One region of the Herbaspirillum sp. C7C2 genome, then DNA from elsewhere that is predicted to be linked to it. Evidence: predicted binding sites of a transcription regulator. Region 1 holds the regulator's gene; the other holds the start of a gene.

What was found. The regulator FliA, encoded in region 1, starts transcription of late flagellar genes. The targets are predictions, from matches to a motif close to CTAAAGTTTNNNNNNNNNNNGCCGNTA.
Region 2: the regulator FliA is predicted to act here: its motif matches at 2,076-2,102, upstream of fliD (flagellar filament capping protein FliD).

The regions. Positions count from the first base shown of each region.
Region 1 covers NZ_JABXGI010000008.1:92,046-95,449, reverse strand. Annotated here, with positions in the region: gene flhF (flagellar biosynthesis protein FlhF) at 1-248, shown strand, start outside; gene HWE04_RS13205 (MinD/ParA family ATP-binding protein) at 283-1,083, shown strand; gene HWE04_RS13200 (RNA polymerase sigma factor FliA) at 1,089-1,826, shown strand; gene HWE04_RS13195 (flagella synthesis protein FlgN) at 2,056-2,514, opposite strand; gene flgM (flagellar biosynthesis anti-sigma factor FlgM) at 2,545-2,865, opposite strand; gene flgA (flagellar basal body P-ring formation chaperone FlgA) at 3,049-3,404, opposite strand, start outside.
Region 2 covers NZ_JABXGI010000001.1:723,111-726,514, forward strand. Annotated here, with positions in the region: gene fliD (flagellar filament capping protein FliD) at 1-2,003, opposite strand, end outside; gene HWE04_RS03305 (Lrp/AsnC family transcriptional regulator) at 2,320-2,814, opposite strand; gene HWE04_RS03310 (aspartate aminotransferase family protein) at 2,948-3,404, opposite strand, start outside.

The DNA of each region.
Region 1 (3,404 bases):
CTGCCACCATCGGCAACGTGCTAGACGTGGTGATCCGCCACAAGCTCAACCTGCACTACGTCGCCAACGGCCAGCGCGTGCCGGAAGACCTGCACGTGGCCAACAAGCTGTACCTGGCAGACCGTGCTTTCAAGCAGAAACGCGAGACCGCCCCTTTTGAATTCCAGGAAGGCGAACTGCCCGGCGTGATCGGCCCCACCGCGATGTCCATGAACGACAAAGGTTTGCGCGAGGTGAGCTTTGGCTAGTTACGATATCGACCAGGCGGCCGGACTGCGCCGGATGCTGGAGCGTCCGGTCCCCCGACTGTTCACTTTCTTCTCGGTGCTGGGTGAAGAAGAGAAGAGCGCCATGCTTATCAATATTGCCGCCTCCCTGTCGCAGGCCAAGCATAACGTGCTGGTTGTCGATGGCGACGTGGCCAGTACCGGCCTGCTGACCCGCATCGGCCTGCGCCACGACGTCGCCACCTTGCAGGAAGTGGCGCGTGCCGAACGCCCCTTGCGCGAGGCCACCCGCATGCTGCCCGAAGGTTTTGCCATGGCCCGCATCGCCCGCCGTACCGTGCCGGCGGCCAGCGATCCCCAGGCCGGCCGTCTGGCCGAGATTTTCGACAGCCTCATTGAGCAGGCCGAGATCACCCTCGTCAATGGCGTGCTGGCCAGCGATCAGTCCTTGCCGGTGCCGACCATGGAAATGGGCGAGATCGTGATCCAGGTCTCGACCACGGCCACCTCGATCAAGGCCGCCTATGTGCTCCTGAAGAGCCTGAGCGACCGTATCGGACGCCGTCCCTTCAGCCTGATCGTCAATGACGCCACCGAGGCCGAGGCGCGCACCGTCTACGCCAACATGGCCCAGGCCGCCAGCCGCTATCTGGCAGCGCAGTTGAATTTCCTCGGCGCCATCCCGGCCGACGACCATATCCGCCGCGCTACCGGCCAGGGGCGGGCGGTGATGGATGTGTTTCCCTTTGCCGGTGCGGCGCTGGCTTTCCAGCGCCTGTCCAAGCAATTCACGGCGGCCGATACGGCCCGCAGCACTTACGGAATGGCAACCGATGGTGCAAGCCTGGGAGTGTGACGTGCATGTATAACGTCAAGGGAAAAAAGGGCAAGAACGATGTGCTGGAGCAGCATGCGCCGCTGGTCAAGAAACTGGCGCATCAGCTCAAGGCCAAATTGCCCCCTAGCGTAGAGGTGGACGACCTGATCCAGGCCGGCATGATGGGCTTGCTCGACGCCGTCAACCGCTACGAAGAGACCCATGGCGCGCAGTTCGAGACCTATGCCGTACAACGCATTCGTGGCGCCATGCTCGACGAACTGCGCAGCAGCGACTGGCTGCCGCGCAGCATCCGTCAGAACGCCCGCAAGGTGGACGAAGCCATGCAGGCCTTGCTGCAGCAGCTCGGTCGCCAGCCGCAGGAAACCGAAGTGGCGCAGCACCTCAAGATCAGCCTCACCGAGTATCAGTCGCTGCTCAGCGAATGCGGTGGGCACCAGCTGATCTACTACGAGGATTTCCACGACGACGATGGTGGCCATGAACATTTCCTGGACCGCTACCAGACCGCCGAGTCCGACGACGACCCGTTGCAGAACCTGATCAATGGCGGCTTCCGCGAAGCCGTGGTGGACTCCATCAAGGCCCTGCCCGAGCGCGAGCAGATCCTGATGGCCCTCTACTACGAGCAGGAAATGAACCTCAAGGAGATCGGCGCCGTCATGGGCGTGTCCGAATCTCGCGTGTGCCAGCTGCACAGCCAGGCGATCTCACGCATGCGTTCCTATCTGCGGGAGCATTCGTGGAGTGGGGTGGCCTGAGAAGTGATTTGCGTCCGGGAGGACGCGCTCCGGCATGCTCTGACGGCTCCTTCGGGAGCCGTTTTTAATTCCATCGAGCTCTTGCGTGCCGCCTTGGGTCTGACCCAGCTTGCGCTGAGCAGGTAAAGCTTGAGGCACCTGCACGGCACAAAAAAAGACCCCGAGGCATGGCACTCGGGGTCTTTGAATCTGCGGCGATTGCGCTCGTGGCGCTCGGCTTGGAGGGTGGTCAGACCACGCCAAGCCTGCGGCCGGAAGATTTGATGCTGTTCTGTCCATCCGGTCCATAGAAGTTACCGGTGCCGGTCTTGCCCTGCAGGATGGTGAGTGCGCTCTGGTTGATCGAAAGCTTCTTGCCGATCAGCAAACCATTGACGCGGTTGAGCTCCTTGGCATCCTGGGCCAGTTCGAACAGGCCGGCCCAGACGTCCTTGTCGGCGTCGCTGCCATGTTCGTTCATCCACTGCTGCATGCCGGCCTCGTCTTCGCTGTAACCCAGGCTGCCCAGCAGGCTGTGGCGGTTACCGGCCAGCGTGGCCATGTCGGAAACGATGGTGGCTTTTTCGGAAATGATGTCGGTCAGGCCTTCGGCGGTGGCTTCAGCCAGCAAGGCCTGTTCCTGATTCAGTTTTTCGACCAGGCGGGACAGGGCAGCGTGTTCCAGAGGCAGGTTGCTGGCCGGATTCATGCGGGTCATCCTGTGCGAAGGCAGTGACGATCAGGCCGGACGGGCGCTGATCAGGGTCTTGACGGTGTCGATCAGGCCATTGGCCACTTTTTCCGGATCGATCTGGAAGGTGCCGTTGGCGATGGCAGCCTTGATTTCGGCCACTTTCTTGGCATCGAAACTGCTGCTGTTGCTGTTGACCTTGGTTTCCAGCGACTGATAGGTGCTGGACAGGCGCACGCTATCGGAAGTGGCTGCAGTGGCCGCGGCACCATTGCTGGCAGCAGCGCCGGCGGGGGCGTTGTTGCGAGGCTGGGCCTGGGTCTGCTCGCTGTTGAGGGCAGCGGATTTGAGGGCGTCGTTAACGTTCACGGCAGTATTCCTTGTAGGGTGGGGGCGCATCGCACCCGCCTGTCGTATGGATTATCGACCAGTTCTGCGCAAACTTTAACATCCAGGGCGCCAAAATGACGAAATGGGAGAAATTTTCTTCACATTTCCGACGCCCGGCTGCAGATCCCGGCTAGACAGTCCTTTCTTCAGGATTGCCCTCTATCAATAGTTGATTTCCAGAATGCCGCCCGCCTTGGCGATGCCGCTGACCACTTGCCCGGCGGCGGTCCGTGCCTGCGCCATCTGGCCTTCATTGGCGTTGGTCATGGCGCGCGCTTCCGTGGAAATCTGGAAGCCCGGGCCGATCGAGACGACCCGTACCGACTGTCCTTGTTGTACCACCCGCTGGTTGCGGATGGCGTCCATGCGCAGCGGGGTTCCTGCGCGCAAGGACATGTTGGCGACCCGGCCCACCACCTGGGCTTCTTCGGTGATCACCCCACTGGGCAGGCTGGACATGTCACCGCGGATGCGGGTGATGTCGCTGGCGCTGATGGTCTGGCCCTGCGCCAGCGGCA
Region 2 (3,404 bases), on a different contig from region 1:
AACTGCTGGGTCAGATAGCTTTGCCTTGCCTGCATCGTCGCCAGCGTGACGTTCAGACGATTGAACTGGTTGGTGTAGTTATCCTTCAGGTCCTGCAGGCGCGAATTGGCCGCCGTCTGCTGGTCCGTGACGATCTTCAGGCTGGCCTGCAGGCCCTTGGTCTTGGTGGCCAGCGTGCCACCTTCCTTCAGGATGCCATCCATCACCGTCTGCAGCTTGGTGACCACGCCGCCCGTGGCGGTGAAGAGCTTGCTGATGCCCTCGAAGTCCTTGTTGGCAGCCGTGGTCAGCTTGGTCGAATCCAGCGCCAGCGTGCCGTCCTTCTGGAAGGAGATGCCGACCTGCGACAGGTTCATCCCCCCGCCTTCCCCCAGCGCCCCCAGCATGGTGCTGCGGATCTGCGCCATCATGTTCAGCACCGACGATTCCGAGGCCAGCGGCGAGCCGGTATTGGCCTCGCCCTTGGTGGTGGACGGGGTTTGCTTGGTCAGGTTGGTCACCGCCTTGGCCAGCGTGTTGTAGGCGTTGACGAAGGTATTGGCGGCGGTGGTCAGGCCGCTGGTGTCATTGGAAATGGCCAGTGTGAAATTGTCGGTGGCATTGGTAACCTTGCTCAGGTTCAGCGTCACCCCCGAGATCACGTTGGTGACCTTGTTGCTGGTGCTGGTCACGACCACGCCGTCGATGGTCATCCGCGCATCCTGCGCCTTGGCCAGCTGGCCCATGCTGCTGCCGGTGAGGCCGGCGTAATCATTGCTGCCGGTCAGCTTGACCGCGTCGCTGCCGGTCGGGGTGAGCACCAGCTGCTCCTTGCCGCCGCTGGTGGTGATGCTGGCTGTCACGCCGGTGTTGGCGTCGTTGATGGCCTTCATCACGTCATTGAGACGGATGTCGCCACTGGCGTCCAGATCGGTCGGGGTGATGTTGAAAGACTTGTTGCCCACCTGCAGTGCCAGCGCGCCAGTGGTGAAGGTCTGGCCAGCCGTCACGCCCGGGGTGGTGACGGTGCCGCTGGGATCGAAGGCGAACGGCGCAAACGAGCCGGTACCGCTGACCCGCAGGGTGTTGGCCGCGCCGCTATCCTTGGCGGTCAGCACCAGGTGGTCATTGGTGCCATCGCTGACGATGGAGGCGCTCACGCCCGCTTCGCTGGCGTTGATGGCATCACGCACACCGGCCAGGGTATTGGTCTTGGGCTGGATCAGCACGGTCGAGCCGTTGCCGGTCTTGATGGCCAGCACGCCATTGTCGAAGGTGCTGCCCGGGGCGATGCCGGCCGAGCTGACCTTGACCGCTTGCGCCAGCTGGTTCACCGCCAGGCTGTACGAGCCCGACGCCGCCTTGGCCGCGTCGCGCGGCGCCTGCACCTGGGTCACGCTGCCCGGCGTGCTGGAGGCCGGATCGTAGCTCAGCCCCGAGAGGGTGTTGTTGGCGGTGATCTTGATGGTATTGGCGGTGCCGCCGGTATTGGATTCCAGCACCAGGTGGTCGCCGCTGCCGTCGGTGGTGATCGACGCCGTAACCCCGGCCTTGGAGGCATTGATCGCATCGCGCACGCCGGCCAGCGTGGCATTGGCCTTGAGCGTGATGAAGGTGGGCTGGTTGCTGCCCACCTTGATGGCGACCGAATCGCCGGCATTGAAGGTGGTGCCGGTGGCATAGCCGCCCGACTTCAGCTTCTGCGCCAGTACCTTGGTCGATTCATCGGTGTTGGTCTCGGCCGTGAGCGGATCGGTGGTGAGGCCCGTGCCGGTACCGGCGTTGGTCAGGGTGGTCTTCTGGGCGCTGAAGGTGGCCGAGGTCATCCCCTTGAGGGCGCTCTGATAGGTCGACAGCGCGTTCTTCAGCGTCCCGTAGGCCGAAATGAGCGTGTTGAAGCCGGTTTCCTTGTTTTTCAGCGGCGTGAGCCGCGACTTGCTTTCAACCGAAATGAGCTGGTTGACCAAGGTCGCCACATCGAGCGGACCGGCCGACGTGGAGATGGACCCGGTGGAAGTTGCCATGTTGACCCCTGAACAATATCGAATTCTTCTTGTAATCTGGAAACACTGACAAATCGTCAGCGTTCGCCACATTAACGGCAGCTCTTTACAAAAGTAAAGGTCAGTTTGCTGACCAAAACTGGAATTTGTTCGGGATTTTTGTGGAGATTTGATGGAGATGCGGCCCGCGCAGCTAAACAGGGCGGGCAGCGGACGGGGGAGGGCGGCGGGAAGACAGAAGGAAGGCTGCAGAGGGCGGCAAGGAGCGGAAAGGAGCGGAAAGGAGCGGCACGGAGCCTCCGGCCCATGCCCCATCCCCCCCTGGCTTCAGTCCGGATCAGGTCTGGATGAACTTTTCCAGCGGGTAGTGATGCTTGATGAAGGGTGACTTGATGACGATGTAGCTGAAATACTTTTCAATGCGCAGGTTCTGCTCCAGCAGCGACTCGATCACGCTCTGGTAATGCACCACGCTGCGGGTCATGAACTTGAGCAGGTAGTCGTAACCCCCGCTGACCAGGTGGCATTCGATGATCTCGTCGACATTGCGGATATAGGACTCGAACTTGGCGAAGTCTTCGCGGCGGTGGTCCGACAGCGTCACCTCGGTGAACACGATCTGCACGTCGGCCAGTTTTTCCAGGCGGATGTAGGCGCCGTAGCCGCTGATGTAGCCGGCTTTTTCCAGGCGCTTGACGCGGATCAGGCAGGGGCTGGGGGACAGGCCGACGGCGTCGGCCAGGATCACATTGGTAATGCGGCTATTTTCCTGCAGGTGACACAAAATCCTCAGATCGATCCGGTCCAGTTTCAACGCGCCGTTAGTCATCATGTTGCCTCGGGTTATTCGACTCAACCGGCCTGCTGTCCCTGGGCGGGGAAGGCAGGCCGGATGTCAGGGCATTTTAACTCCTCCGGTCCCTGTTTTTGGCATGTGACCGGGAGCTTTACTCGCATTGGGCGGCTTATTTGAGCGCCTGGCGCACCTCGGGCTGGGCCAGCACTTCATCGAGGATGGCCTTCAGCCGCTGGAACATCAGTTCGAAATCGGCCGGTGTATAGCACAGCGCCGGCGCAAAGCCGAGGATGTTGTCGCCGAAGGCGCGGAACACCAGGCCCTGCTGGTAGGCCACCTTGAAGATGCGTTCATGCAGCTTCAGTTCGGGCGCGAAGCGCGCCTTGGTGTGCTTGTCGGCCACCAGCTCCAGAGCACCCAGCAGCCCCCGGCTGCGGGCATCCCCCACCAGCGGATGATCCAGCAGGGCGCGCAGGCCTGCTGTGAAATGGGGTTCGACCCGACGACCGTTTTCCAGCAGGCCACCTTCCTCGTACAGGCGCAGCACCTCCAGCGCCACCGCCGCACTGACCGGATGGGCCGAATAGGTCTGGCCGTGGCCGACCACGGTGCTCATGGGCGCGCCA